DNA from 2 places in the Heyndrickxia sp. FW510-T9 genome. Region 2 is predicted to be linked to the other one. Evidence: riboswitches for the same ligand, from Rfam matches in the RefSeq annotation. Region 2 holds a riboswitch; the other holds the start of a gene.
What was found. A riboswitch is a leader RNA that binds a small molecule or an ion and turns the genes downstream of it on or off. The one in region 2 is predicted to bind FMN.
Positions count from the first base shown of each region.

Region 1: another riboswitch for FMN. It lies ahead of ribD (bifunctional diaminohydroxyphosphoribosylaminopyrimidine deaminase/5-amino-6-(5-phosphoribosylamino)uracil reductase RibD); the one in region 2 lies ahead of AC3WJF_RS05900 (ECF transporter S component).

Region 1 covers NZ_JBYSWK010000048.1:15,331-23,269, reverse strand. Annotated here, with positions in the region: partial or broken gene ribB (3,4-dihydroxy-2-butanone-4-phosphate synthase) at 30-632, opposite strand; gene ribE (riboflavin synthase) at 646-1,302, opposite strand; gene ribD (bifunctional diaminohydroxyphosphoribosylaminopyrimidine deaminase/5-amino-6-(5-phosphoribosylamino)uracil reductase RibD) at 1,309-2,400, opposite strand; FMN riboswitch at 2,622-2,768, opposite strand; gene AC3WJF_RS18655 (cytosolic protein) at 2,944-3,252, opposite strand; gene AC3WJF_RS18650 (YjcZ family sporulation protein) at 3,479-3,598, shown strand; gene AC3WJF_RS18645 (YjcZ family sporulation protein) at 3,640-3,771, shown strand; gene AC3WJF_RS18640 (alkaline phosphatase family protein) at 3,859-5,337, opposite strand; gene AC3WJF_RS18635 (endonuclease/exonuclease/phosphatase family protein) at 5,455-6,168, opposite strand; gene AC3WJF_RS18630 (YkoP family protein) at 6,295-6,921, opposite strand; gene AC3WJF_RS18625 (glycine zipper domain-containing protein) at 7,071-7,274, opposite strand; gene AC3WJF_RS18620 (DMT family transporter) at 7,420-7,939, opposite strand, start outside.
Region 2 covers NZ_JBYSWK010000007.1:106,230-114,168, forward strand. Annotated here, with positions in the region: gene AC3WJF_RS05880 (ATP-binding protein) at 1-914, shown strand, start outside; gene sigX (RNA polymerase sigma factor SigX) at 1,268-1,804, shown strand; gene AC3WJF_RS05890 (GerMN domain-containing protein) at 1,797-2,963, shown strand; gene AC3WJF_RS05895 (peptidoglycan DD-metalloendopeptidase family protein) at 3,183-4,043, shown strand; FMN riboswitch at 4,148-4,282, shown strand; gene AC3WJF_RS05900 (ECF transporter S component) at 4,434-5,000, shown strand; gene AC3WJF_RS05905 (ferredoxin) at 5,209-5,457, opposite strand; gene AC3WJF_RS05910 (YpbB family protein) at 5,674-6,717, shown strand; gene AC3WJF_RS05915 (RecQ family ATP-dependent DNA helicase) at 6,725-7,939, shown strand, end outside.

The sequences.
Region 1 (7,939 bases), on a different contig from region 2:
TTCTTAAAAAATTAATTTATGTGACTTACTTCCTTATCGCGTTTGTAATTAATTAAGTCTTTAATACTGATCATTTTCAATTCAAATCTATCCGCTATTTTGCTAAGTTCAGGAACTCGCGCCATCGTACCGTCCCCATTCATAATTTCACATATCACTCCTGCTGGCTTTGCATTACAAAGTTTAGCTAAATCAACGGCTGCTTCTGTATGTCCAGGTCTTTGTATTACGCCACCTTCCCTAGCAATTAACGGGAACACATGACCTGGTCTCTTGAAGTCGGGAGCAGTTGATCTTTTATCAATTAGCTGCAGAATGGTAGCAGACCGTTCAAAGGCGGATATCCCCGTGGTAGTTGATTTATGATCGATACTTACAGTAAAAGCTGTTTCATGTGAATCAGTATTTTTAGACACCATTGGCGCTAAATCGAGTTTTTGTGCTAATTCCTTTTCAATTGGAACACAAACTAGACCACGTCCATATGTAACCATGAAATTAATGATATCTGGCGTCGCTTTTTCTGCAATCGCAATAAAATCTCCTTCGTTTTCTCTATTTTCATCATCACAAACGATGATTACTTTACCTTGCTTCAAATCATTTATTGCCTCTTCAATTGTATGGAACATTGAAAGCATCTCCTCATGTAAATCCGTTATCTTCTAAAAACTTAGCTGTAATCCCGGAATCCTTTTTAGTATAAATTGTTTGGTTATTATTTAAAAAGTGGGACAAATATTTCCCAAGCATATCGCATTCTATATTTACGATGTCTCCTACATTTTTTGACCCCAATACTGTTTCAGAAAGGGTGTGCGGAATAATAGATAGGGTAAAGCTATTTTCACTAATACCGAAAATCGTTAAGCTTGTCCCATCTACAGCAACAGATCCACGTTGAATGATATATTTTAATAATTCTTTATTCATCTCGATTTCGTAGTACACAGCATTTTTTACTTTTTTCTTCATCATGATGGTTCCTATACCATCAACATGCCCAGAAACAAAATGACCTCCGAATCTTCCACCAGCAGCCATAGCCCTTTCTAAATTTACATTTGATCCACGAGTCACCGCCGCTAGACTTGTAGCTTTTATAGTTTCAGGCATGACATCAACTGAAAACTGTTTATCTGTAAAGTCTGTGACTGTTAAGCACACTCCATTAATGGCGATACTATCACCCAAATGGATATCATTCATTATTTTACTTGCGCTAATGGTCAGTACAAATGAATCATCAGTACGCTTTATTGCTTGAACCGCCCCTATTTCCTCAATAATCCCTGTAAACATTTGCTATTATGTCACCTCCATTGGTACTGCAATGATTCTTATATCATTTCCGATATTGTCAATTTGCGAAAAACGAAGTAGCGGAACATCCTTGATTTGTTCTATCCCATTTCCACCAAATGTAATAGGTGCACGATCTCCGCCTATTAGTTTCGGGGCGATGTAGGTGATTACTTCTTGAAATGCATTTTCTTTCAGGAAACTACCTTGAACTTTTGCGCCTCCTTCTACAAAGATGGAGGTAATGCCGCGCTCACCTAACACTTTAAGCATTTCATTAATTAAAATGGTGGATTGATCCATTTTGATGATTTCTACTCCTAGCCCAATTATCGTTCTCTCTTTTCGAGCGTCTACCTTATGTCCAGTTATAATATAGGTTTTGGACGATTTATCCTTCACTACATTCGCTTCCAAAGGTATTCTCAAAGTCGTATCCAAGATAATCCTGATGGGGTTTTTACCCCCATTTTTTAATCTTGTTGTCAGCATTGGATTATCCTTTATGACTGTATTAACGCCGACTAATATGGCTTCATGCATATGACGATACCGATGAACATCCTCTCTTGCTTCCTCACTGGTAATCCATTTACTTTCCCCTGTTACCGTTGCAATCTTGCCGTCAAGACTGATAGCGGTTTTTACTGTTACATAAGGAAGATTTGAGCTAGCATAATGAAAAAATACTTTATTCAGCTTACTTGCTTCTTCCTGAAGTATGCCAACTTCCACTTCAATACCTGCGTCTTTCATACTTTGAATACCTTTTCCACAAACTTTCGGATTTGGATCTACTGTTGCAACGAATACTTTTTTCACCCCGGTTTGAATGATTAAATCTGTACAAGGTGGAGTTTTTCCATAATGACTGCAAGGTTCTAGTGTCACATAAAGTGTTGCACCATTTGCATTTTCTCCTGCCATTTGAATGGCATGAACCTCCGCATGTGGACCACCGGCTTTTATATGGGTACCTAATCCAACAATTTGATTATCCTTAACAAGAACCGCTCCTACCATTGGATTTGGCGAGGTTTGTCCTGTTGTTGCACTTGCTATTGTTAAAGCTAAATTCATGTAGTCAAAATCATTCATTTTAATTCTCCTTTAGAAAGAACAAATGCGCAGGCGCCTTGCTCATCGGTGTACGAATGAGTGAAATTTGAAGTGTAATTTCATCGAGTGATAATTTGAAGTATAATTTCCTAAAGCATAAAAAAAGGACCCATGAATAATTAAAATTCAGGGTCCTTTAATAAAAGGCAGCTCAAATAGAGGTTAAATAAGGGTATACTAATCCCTTGTTCAAACCTAGCTTTTTCCTTCTCCCATCCAGACTATACTGTCGGTGCCGGATTTTCACCAGCTCCACCGTTTAACAAACCGTTAACCGGGTCACGGACTTAGAAACCTTTCGTTTCATCACCGCCGGTTGGGAATTTCACCCGACCCCGAAGGAACTATTTAGTTTTATTAATATCCTTTAGTTATCAAAAATCCACTATTATTTAGCATTATAAAAATTTATTAAACGGTAACAAAATCTTATCACTAAATAATGATTAAAAATATATCACTCAAGAGTTAAAAAAGCAAGTATCTATTCCCCTTGCTTTCACTCGTTATAAAAAAACTAGCCTAATTACTTTCATCATATGGCGGCTCTTGATTTTCATCCGGATCATCATGTGTAGGATGTGCACCTGGATATTCCCTTGGTAGATCCTGATGGAAGGATTTAAATTCATAGTTGAAGTTACTGTATGACCTTTGTCCTTCTTCCCATGATGTAGATTTTCCTTGAACAGGTGTATTGGCACCGCCAGGAGCACCATAAGAGCCCTCTGGTAAATCTTCAGGATGAATGAAGTTTTTTCTCGCTTCAACAGTTGATACATCTGTATAGGATATTTCTTCTTTATCGGTATATTTTTTTCTTCCCTTCAACTATTCCACTTCCTTAACTCTTTTCACCTTATTATGCGGACTAATGACAATACTATTCCCCTATGGTTTTCTAAGCATATTTATTTTTAAATATTTGTCCCTTCGTTAGTTCTTTTAGACTGTATCATTATTTTTAGGAATGTTTTTTCTAAAGTAGTTTTAATGCCTTTCCACTTTTTCATAAACAACATACCTTATTTTATCCGAACATAAAGGAGGTTTTGGCATGTCTGATGGCGGTGGTTATGGAGCAGGATTTGCTCTAATTGTTGTTTTATTTATCCTACTAATCATAGTTGGAGCTGCATTTCTTGGAGGAGGCTATGGCGGTGGCATGGGCTATTAATAAATAGGTGAATTTTCTCTCATAAAATGGAGGTGACTTTTATGTGGTGCGGTGGTTGTAGAAATCAAGGATACGCATATCCAGCCCCTACTGGTGGTATGGGGGCGGGATTTGCCCTTATTGTCGTATTGTTTATCCTTCTAATTATTATTGGAGCAATTTGTTGGGCTTAGTATAAGTTGACTCACCTACTCTACGCCAATTTAATTTTTATATAAAAAGAGGCCCTTCTGAGGTCTCTTTGGTTTTTGTATAGTATGTTATTTTTCTTGAACCATTGACAAAATCCAATCCTTAAAGTCAATTATTCGTAAGTGCTTTGGTACAGTAGAAGTGCCACAAACAATCATAGACACTAACGAATCTTCCATGTGCAGACCGCCATGGCTTGCACCTCCAATATGAGTAGGAGATCCTTCTCCAATAAATTCGTGTCCAGGTTTTGCACTAGCAATGAGGTAGTCCCCTTCATGTGAGAAAAAAGAGGAGTATAATCTTGCTAATGCATCAGGGTAAGCTCCATATTTTATGATTTTATTCGTAATAGATAGATTTAATATTTCTGTATTCCCTTCTAAGAACCATGATTGCCCATATTTATCGAAAAAATCTCCTTCAGGATGAAATTGAAGATACCCATCATGTATTCCAGATGTAACAGTTACTAATTTTTCATTTTTAATGGAAATAATATCAATCCGATGATCATTTTTCAGTATCTTTGCGATATCTTTTAATGGCACATTTTGATTGTTTAATGTATATATAAAAACCATTCTTTCGTTCACACATAGGATGATTTCGTCTTGAGGTGTTACCCCCTTTTTTAATTTAACTATCCGATACGATTTCAATAGATCTCTAAGGTCAATTAACGCTTCTTTTTTATTAGTACTAATCCATGCTTGTCCATTGTCACCTGAAATAATCCATATATTGTTTTCCAAAGCTTCATCCCAGGAAGGGTACTGATTGAGGATTTTTTGTAATTGTTGATCTACTTTTTGTATCCCCTTTATATCTTTCCTTCCATTTTTATGCACACTTTGATCTAAATCTGGAAAATAAGCTATGGTTAAAGGTGGTAATTTCTTTTCATTGATAAGAAAACATACTTCATTAGCAGTAAATTTATCATTAAAGCCATATTTTCTCCATGAAGTAGAATACTTTTTGATTGGATTTAACCACTGAAAGGCTCCATATGAGTATATGTCTGGTGATAAAACAGCTATTTTCCTTTTCAATCCTGTTACCATGGAAAGGAGAAAAGGTGTTTTTAATACATTTTGGCAACTTCCCTTATATAAAAGTGCATTGATGGATGACGATTGCATTCCTTCTTTATGTAATATTTGATGAATGGTTTTATGTTGCTTGTTTAAATGAACATGATTTAAATTGAAAAATATATCTTCCATGGATTGCTTTAGTCCCAGTTTATAAAGTTCTCTCGGATGACTGCCATAGTTAACAATTCTTTTTTCGTTTTGATTATACCAAACGAGTCCTGGTACTTTATGTTTATCGCTATATTCGCCGGTTAATAATGTACTATCAACATTTACAGACATAGTCGGAAAAGGGCTAACCACATTCGAATAATAACAACCCTTTTCCATAAAAAATTGAAAGGCAGGAACATTCCCTGACTTTAGTGCAGCTTGTAATGTGGGATCCATTAATGTATCAACTATAAGTACAATAACTCTTTTTTTTTGAGATTGTCCAGATGTCATCCATCCTTCTTCCTTCCATAGATTAATCTTGTATAGCTATTAGTATGAACAAATAACAGATTCATATGAATAATATAGTGTAGGAGAAGGAAATTGGAGTTAACAGACAATATATTATTAAAAGATGGAAAGTGTCGCTTTTAAAGGCAAATGATCAGATGCTATGGATAATATGTTTACAACTTCTACATAATCTACTTGAACATCTCTGCTCACAAAAAGATAGTCTAATCTTAATTTTGGCTTCTGTGAGGGATATGTAAAGCCTGGTCCATTGCCTGCAAGATTCCATACATCTTGATACGTTTTCGTAATGCGACACCATTTTTTGGAACCAGCCTTCATGTTCCAATCACCCATAATAATTGTAGGATATGAACACTGATTAAACTTCTGGAGGATAAAATTCGATTGTTTACGATGAAGAAAAGTATTAATACTTAAATGCGAAACATAAAAACGAACTTGCTTTCCATTAATTTGAATGATAGCTTCAAGTAAGGATCTTGGTTCAGCGAGTCCAAGCTTTAAATGAAAAGTATAACTATTATACGTTACTATTGGATATCGGGACAAAATAGCATTCCCATATTCTCTAACATGCTTATTTCCCTTATGTGCTAAGGAAAGAGACGGACTAAATGCGTGATACATGTTTAATTGCTTTGCTAGCCAACTAATTTGATCTTCATAATTACTCCGCCGAGAAAAATTTCTATCCACTTCGTTCAGCCCAACAATATCTGACTTACTTTTTTTTATAATATCTGCAATGCGATGAAGATCTGTACGCTTATCACTCCCTTTTCCATGGTGTATATTATATGTCATAACGTTGATATCCAAATCTCTTCACCTCTAAGTTGAAAATAGTTATTAGAAATATAAATATAAATATAAGTAAATTAATCAATGAGCGAATTATTTTCTATTATCAATTCATACTTGACAAACACTCTAATAGTTTTCAATCGGATATCTTCGCATAAGTTCCTTTTTCGTCATAATCATCATCTTTGGTACAAATTGCTCCATTTTGTTTTGTAATCTTTCAAAACCTTGTGGGTGAAAGATAGATATGAGTAGACGTAAATAAATTTTTGTAAAGAAAGAGAATGGTCCTTTTGGCACGTTATTAATAGTAAAACCCAATTGATTAGTCCCTTGATAAATTAAAGATACGCCATATAGAGCTTTAATCTTTTCGGAATTTGGATGTTTTAAGATGATAGGTAGTGTTTGCGGTAATAACTGTTCCGTTATACGGATCATTTGAATTGCTAATTGAAACGGAGAACGTGAATTGATACTCATGTTGTATAGCATCTCATTATTTAGATGTAACTCCAATATACGATCTCCCCTTTTAATTATCTCTCCATCTACCAATTGAATTGTTTTACCCCAATAAGTTCTAACCCTTACCTTTAAAAGCGGATTATTTCTATCAATTGCTTGGATATGAAATAGCCAATTAAACATTCTCTCCCATTGGATCCATATAAAAACTAATACCTTCTTTTTTCGGTTTATATTAAATGCTTCTTTTTGTTTTCTAATGGGAACATTCGACCTAACAACCATCTATATTTACCACCTTTCTATCACTAAAAAAGTTTCTGAGTTTATTTTAACCATTTCTTAGGTTTAAACACTTTTTTTAAATTAACAGAGACTCCCTAATTTGGGAGTCTCGTTAAAGTCCTTTTTATAATTGAAGAAAACTAATAATGCTACTCTTCCTCATGATCTGAATGATTGACATCATCAACATTTTCTCCAGCCTTGTTACCCATCGCACCACCAGCAATAGCTCCTGCAACTGTACCAAGCGGACCAAATACAGAACCTACGGCTCCACCAGCAACAGCACCTGCGCCAGTTCCTACTGCCTCACTTGTATCAAAATCATCACGATTTCTATCCTTGTCAGCCATCCTTTTCACCCCTCTCGATTTGGGAAATGTTATTATTTTCATTATCACTTCCTCATAGCCTATTTTGTCCAATCGGGGCGGATTTACACTACTTAGTTCCTGACTTTAATGAAAGTACCCGCATCAATAATATGTTAGAGCTTAACTATTTACTTTGCTTTTTAAATAATAATGTATTGCTGTTTTGCCTTTTAAGCTGATAGGTAGAAAGCAAAACTCCACCAACAATAAATAAAGAACCAATGATTTCCGCACCAGTTATTGGTTTAAATAGCAAAAACAATCCCATTATCATTGCCACAAACGGTTCTAAATTAGATAAAATGGATGCTTTTGAAGCATTTACATGTCGAATATTTTGATTCCAAATAAGGGTTGCGATTCCGTGCACCACAACTGCCGTCCCAATTAACAGAAACCAATCGTTAATATGATGGCTAACTCTTATTGGATTGTCCACTAAAAAGGCAAATGGAATAGACATGATAAAACCGATTATATTCGAATATAAAGTTATAGTAAGTGGATCTATTCGTTGAGATAGCCCTCTTGTCATAATAATCATAATTGCAAAGGTAATCATTGTTATAACAATCCATAATAGCCCTTTCTCAAAATGAACATGTGATAAACTTCCTTTCGTTACTACAAAAAAAATGCCTATG
Region 2 (7,939 bases):
ATCGCTTTTTGCAGCAATGGATTAATGATCCAAGTCTTGATCGCCGTCTACCTGCACCAGAAGAAATTCTGGCATTGCTACAAAAGGTAATTGTTACAGAAATGGAACAAACAGATGAATTAAAAATTCAAGGGCATTCATATGTGGTCATTGTCAGTCCATTATATAATCAAAAAGATATTCGCGGAGCAGTAGCTATACTACGTGATATGACTGAGGAACGGAAATTGGATAAGCTTAGAGATGATTTTATTGCAAATGTTTCCCATGAACTCCGAACACCTATTGCTATGCTACAAGGGTATAGCGAAGCAATTATTGATGACATCGCTGCTACGGAAGAAGATAAGAAAGAATTTGCGAAAATTATTTATGATGAGACTTTAAGAATTGGCAGACTCGTAAATGAATTACTCGATTTAGCAAGAATGGAAGCTGGTCATATATCATTATATAAAGAAGATACTACAATAAAGCCATTTATTGAAAGGATAACGAATAAATTTCAAGGATTGGCTCGAGAGAAAAGCGTAAAGCTTATCTTCGAGATGGTAACAGATGACCTGGCTACTATTGATCTTGATCCAGATCGAATTGAACAGGTTTTAACTAACTTAATAGATAACGCAATACGCCATACCCAATCAGATGGCATCGTGAAAGTAATAGTAGATAGTAATACAAATGGAATTACGATTTATGTCCAAGATAATGGCACGGGAATCCCGGAAGAGGACTTACCGTTTGTGTTTGAGCGCTTTTATAAAGCGGATAAAGCAAGAACACGCGGGAAATCAGGAACAGGCTTAGGACTTGCAATCGCAAAAAATATTGTAGATGCTCATAACGGGCACATTACTGTTCAAAGCAAAAATGGACAAGGTACGACATTTTCATTTTTTTTACCTTACTAAATGATTGAAAAACAGTGAAGTGTGGCGAGAAATCTTGTTTCATGGGAAACAAAGAAAAGCGAAAGCACCTGTTCATCGACGAACAAACAAGTAAAATTTGAAGTGCAAATTTCACCCATAGGGTTTTGACGCAAGATTTAGGAAAAATGTTGAAGTTGTTCGAGTACCAGTGCTCGCTGAGGAGACCTGAAGTTTGTTAGTCAATTAGATCTGTAGCTAGGAATATAAAATGCGCTAATAATAGCGCATTTTTATTTTCTTTTTGGTAGAATAAGACAAGATAAAAAATATTTAGTTTATTGTAACTTTTTCTTGTTTTATACGACTAAATTAATAACGGAGGAGGGGGAAGAATGGACTCCGTCTTTAAAGAGATTTATAGTAAATACCATCAAGACTTGTTTCAGTTTTTGATTTACCTGGTAAAAAATCGTGATGTAGCAGAAGATCTTACTCAAGATGTTTATATTCGAGTATTAAAATCTTATCACAATTTCGAAGGGAAAAGCTCAGAAAAAACATGGCTTTTTTCCATTGCGAGAAACGTAGCAGTAGACTATTTTCGAAAACAAAATAGTTTTAAAAAAAGAATTAAGGATACTTTTGATTGGAATGCAAATCAAATACGTGATATCGGTCCTTTGCCAGAAGAAATTGCATTAAAAAATGAGAATGTTCAGCTTTTGTATCATTGTATTGATTATTGCACAAAGGATCAAAAAATGGTGATTATTTTGCGTTTCCTAAATAACCTTTCAATCACGGAAACAGCTGAAATTTTAGGGTGGACAGAAAGTAAAGTGAAAACAACTCAGCACCGAGCTCTTATTACCTTAAGAAAACTGATGAACCATAAGGATAAGAAGGGAGGGGTACAGCAATATGGCTAATCATTCTGTTGATGAATATCAAGTAGAGAAGCTTCTTCGAAATATGCCAAAAATAATGGACAATAGAAACTCAGAAGAAATTTACATGAGAGTTAAAATGAAGATGAATAGGAAACAAAAAAATAAAAAGCATATTTTGATACCTACATTATCAATTATTGCAGCAGCGATTTTATGTGTGCTGATTTCCCCTGTATTTTTCCAAAATAATCACTTGGAAAGCAAATCAATGGACATAGCAAATCATAAAAATATTGTAAGTAAATCTGGAAGTGCACCACAATTTAAAGCGAATGATAAAAAAGAGGCGGCAGATATAAATTTGTATTCACAAAATACAATTGACCAAATTAATAGAACAGCAGTTTATAAAGAGGATTTGGCAGGGAATAATTTATTTACATACGGTGTTCTAACGGAGGATGCTATTGTTGTGCCTGTGAGTGTAATCGCTCCTAAAAATGACAGCGACTGGATAACACAGTTTAAGGCAGTAGCAGAAGCATTTTCAAAAAAATTACCGTCCTTAAACAATTATCTTCCTTTACACGGTGATATTCAGTACGATAATGATTCGAAAAAGGTGCATGTTATTATTGAGAAAAGTACAATTTCTTCTATAGCTGAACAGTTTACATTAAATTTGAACAGTATTGTTCAATATACGTTTGCATCTCAGGATGTAAAAGAGGTTGATTTTACAGATGAAAATGGTAAACCAATAGATTTAGGTGAAATAGGAGAAATAATACCTCAAGTAATAAATAAAACTCCACAAACTGCATATTTTTTGTACCAATCTAGTGATGGTGGAAAGTATTTATTGCCTACAGATGAAAGTTATCCAAATCTACAGTCAGCTTTGGAAGAAATGAAGACGAAGCCTGATGACTTCCATTTTCCAGTTATTGATCAGAATACAGATGTGACAGTACATAAAGATAATGTAGACATAGCGACGGTTCAATTTGCTAAGAAAATTAATTTAGAAAAGCAAGAAAATTCTATGCAAATGGTGGAAGCCATATTACTTACAGCAAAAAACTTTGGGTATACTGCTATTCAATTTAAAAATCTTGAGCCTTATAGGTGGAATGGATTTGATTTTTCCAAACCGGTGAATGTTCCAATTGCTGCAAATCTAGAAAGTGTGAAATAATGGCATTTTTAAAAGAAGTCGACAAAACGGCTTCTTTTTATTTTTTCTAATTTTACCGAATATCAGTCTTAGATGGTTAGATTTAACTTAATCATGAATATATTTTCCTGATCCGTAAACACTAAATTTTACTCTAGCAAACTCATTATTGACATTATGTTCTAATGAGAAACAGACGCTCATATGGTTAAGCAAGAGTAGTCCAAGGAGGGGAAGATGATGAAAAAGGTCATAATCCATTTGTTAATGGCTATTTGTGTATCTCTATGTATAAAGGGCGGAAATGTTAATGCTGCTAATATAGATATTAAAACAAGTACTGAAAGCTGGTTCTTTCCTGCAAAGGGTGAAATATCTGATGTATTTAATTCAAGAGGTGGGGAGCATAAGGGAATAGATATAGCAGGCACATATAGATCCCCGGTTTATGCAGCTGATAAAGGCAAAGTTGTAAAATCATATTTATCACAATCTTATGGTAATGTAGTGTTCATTCATCATGCGAATGGTTTTGAAACAGTTTATGCCCATTTAGCAAAACGAATTGTCATGGAAGGTGAACAAGTACAAAAGGGAGAAAAAATTGGATTAATGGGTAACACAGGTGAAGCATCCGGAACACATCTTCATTTTGAAATTCACGAAGGAGAATGGACGATTGATAAAAAGTATGCAATTGATCCGTTTATTGTATTTGGAAATGGAGAAATTGGTCAGCTAGTATTTGCATTACAGCATGATCCATACGGCATTGCAGAGGTTTCGAAGCCAGTAATCCATGAACAACAAAAAGACGTACTTATGCCTTTTTATAAGGCTGAAGAATTATCATATGACTTAAATAAACAAAGCATCTCCTTAATATATAATACAATTAATATGAAAAATATGGATAATAATACATACATTGTTAAAAAAGGGGATACTCTCTTTAGTATCTCAAAAAAATTTAGTATATCAGTCGATACGTTAGTAAATTTAAACCATATAAAAAATAAAGATTTAATTTATCCAAATCAAGAATTAAGCTTAGATGAGAAACCGGTAAATATATTGGAGAATGTCTTTAAAACAAAATAATTTACATTTGGATAATTTTCACAGGAGAAAATTCTTTGCTAGTAAAGCATAAATTTCTTCCCAATTGATTTTATTTAAGTTATAATGATGAAGAAAATAATATGGTTCATCTTCGGGGCTGGGTGTAATTCCCGACCGGCGGTGATGAAGCAATTGCTTCTAAGCCCGCGAGCCTGTATTAGGCAGGATTTGGTGTGATTCCAAAGCCGACAGTAAAGTCTGGATGGGAGAAGATGAAGGTTAGCCAGTATTCAAAATGATGTCATTTTGAATACCTATTTGTGATGCCTTTAAAACTCCCTCAAAGAAATTATCTTTGGGGGTTATTTTATTTCGGCATGCGGCTACCTTTCTTCAAGCTGAGGTGAATCTCAAAAGGAGAGAGGAATTTTGCAAAAAATGAATTTGAAGTCTTTTGTAAGTATTGCAATGCTGGGGAGTTTAGCATATTTATTGATGATGCTAAAGTTTCCATTACCTGCACTACCCACTTTTTTAACTTTTGACTTTAGTGATATACCCGCTTTAGTCGCAGCAGTAGTATTTGGTCCACTTGCAGCTATTATTGTAGAAGTAATAAAAAATATATTGGACTACTTAACCTTTGGAGATGCTGCTAGTATACCAATAGGACATTTAGCAAATTTAATGTCTGGACTTTTATTTGTTCTTCCTACTTATTATATTTATAGAAAATTTAAATCGAAAAAAGGGATGACCATAGGGTTAATTTTCGGTACTTTTTCTTTAGCATTATTAATGAGCATATTAAATTATTTTGTAATATTACCAGCATATGCATCATTAGTTAATTATCACATTCAAGATGTTAAAGCATATATAATTAGTGGGGTATTGCCATTTAATATTGTGAAAGGTTTGCTAATTACGATTATTTTCATGTTAATCTTTGTAAGAATGCAAAAGTGGCTAGAAAAACATTCACTAGTAAAATAATTAATTTATATTAAACAAGCATGCAGCAAATTTTGCTGCATGCTTGTTTTTATTCAGGCTTTTTCGTATAGATTGTTGCTTTTTATACGGTGTCTAAATTCTTTATTTAATTTAGTTTCGGGGCATCTTTTCTGACAAGGATTACTTATTCTAAATTTGAAAGAAATAATTATGAGATCCAAAACAACAAAGTATAAGATAAGAGCCTTTATTCATGTTTTAAAGGGTCACCATCAAAAGGTTCGTCGGCGACTTTAATGGATTCAGTTGGACAACCTTCAAATGCATCAATCATATCATCCTCTAGAATCTCTGGTATTTCAGTAACTCCTTGATTATCATCAAGAATAACATATGCGAGACCTTCATCATCATAATCATAAATATCAGGTGCAGCTGCCCCACATGCTCCACAAGCAATACAAGTATCTTTATCTACAATCGTATATTTAGGCATACGTATTTTACCTCCTAGTAAATCAACTCTATTCACTTCACTACAAGTGATAAGTAAAAATAAATTTTTCCCCACACCTCATTTTAAGACTCCATTATCTACATTTCAATAAAAAGCCTTTCTAAGAGAAAATTCTTCTAATTTTGTTCATAATTTATGAAATAACATTGAGATATATGCTAAAATTAGACATAAAAAGACAATAGGTGTTAAACTATGACTTTTTTAGAAGTATTAATACTATGGGCCTTAAAAAAGATTAAAAATGAGCGCACAGTTTACTCTGTGTTCCATTTATTAAACGGTAAAAAATCAAGCCAAACCATTCAAGACGCATACCTTTATCAGATTGAGTCTTTATTTTATACTTTTCCCCATTTAACGAGAACTTCCTTTGATACCAGCTTAAAATCGCTTGTTAATCAATCATTATTAAGGTTAAATTCAGATCATCACTATTATCTAACCGATCAGGGGGAATATCAACTACATTCGTATTTAACTAAACAACCGTTTCCTGCTTTTCTGAATGGAATGAAATATCAGGATCACACATTTGTATTTTGGAACCGGTTAGCGATTTTCGTACAAATATTATCAAACTTAATTAATGAAAACCGTCATTACTTTCCCATAAGTCGTGATGCGGAGTTGTTAAGATGGGTTAAACAATTTATGATCTCACAAAAAAAGTCGAAGCGCCAATTGGCAACCGCCCTTTATGAAGAACTTCACTGTATTTTTTCGGATAATTCACCAGACTTACCAGAAATTTTGGTTTTGAGATTAACAGGATACAAACAAATTGGAAAGACTGTTGAACAGACTGCTAGTAAGCTAAAAATGGAAACGACAGAATATTGGTATCGTTATTTAAACTTACTTCACTATTTAATGGACAATGTTTTAGAAAAAGAGAAAGATTATCCCCTGTTATTTTCCATTTTTCGAGATATGTACAAACCATTTCCAATGACAAAGTCCACCTTTGAAACGTATAAGCTCTTATTGAAAAACTATTCTATTGCTGATATTTCGAAAATTAGGAAGTTAAAGGAGAGTACGATACAAGACCATATTATTGAAGTTGTATTTAATAACCCGGATTTTAGTATAAAGCCATTTGTTGATTTATATACAGAAGAGAAAATTATAACGATTGCTAAACAAATCGGAAAGCAAAAGCTAAAGCCAATAAAAGACCAGTTGCAAAACGTATCCTACTTTCAAATTAGACTAACATTGGCCAAGAATAGGTGATGGAAAGATGAATATTTACGAGGCATTACAAACATATTTCAAGTTTGATACATTTCGACAAGGTCAAGAAGAAGTCATTACTTCTGTATTGAATGGGCAACACACGATCGCCATGCTCCCCACTGGGACAGGAAAATCATTATGCTATCAACTTCCAGGCTATTTGTTACCAGGATCAGTCATGATTGTCTCCCCACTTCTTTCGCTTATGCAAGATCAAGTTGAACAAATGAAAATGCTTGGGGAAAAGAAAGTTGTAGCGATCAATTCTTTTCTTTCTAGAAGAGAACGACAACATATTTTAAAATCATTAACTCAGTATAAGTTTATTTTTATTTCACCGGAAATGCTCTCTAGTCAAAATATTTTAAACTCCTTCTTGAAGATTGATATTTCACTATTTGTAATAGATGAAGCACATTGTATTTCGCAATGGGGGTATGATTTTCGTCCTGATTATTTACGATTAGGGGAGGTAAGGAGGAAGTTAGGAAATCCAACCACCCTTGCTTTAACTGCTACAGCAATAGAAGAAGTTCGCGGGGACATTATTCAATTATTGGAATTACCTAAGGCAAAAGAGTGTATTTTTTCTGTTGATCGTGCCAATATATCTATGTTTGTACAGAAAAAACAAGGTTATAAAGATAAACTAAACGAATTATTAAATTTACTGAAAAAACTTCAAAAGCCGGGAATCATTTATTTTTCAAGTAAAAAAATCTCTGAAGAGGTAGCGGAAATGCTAAGGCGGGAGGGATTATCGAGAACGGCAGCCTATCACGGAGGAATGGATCAGGAACAAAGGATGCTAATACAACAGCAATTTCTCTACGATGAGCTAGATATAATTTGCGCTACTAGTGCATTCGGTATGGGGATCAATAAAGCTAATATTCGTTTCGTAATTCATTTTCATATGCCTCAAAGCTTGGAATCATATTTGCAGGAAATCGGCAGGGCTGGCAGAGATAGTGAAAAAAGCGTCGCTATTTTATTATATAGTCCTGGTGATATCCAACTGCCTCTCCAATTAATCGAACATGAATTACCAGCAGATAATCAAATAGATTTATATATAGAACATTTACGGTTTCCTCAAAATGAAAATGTACAGGAACTAACGGAAACGCAACTGCGATTTTTGCAATATTATTGTTCTAATGAAACACCATACGCATCACAACTAACGAAACTAAAGAAAATTCGAGATGAACGAATT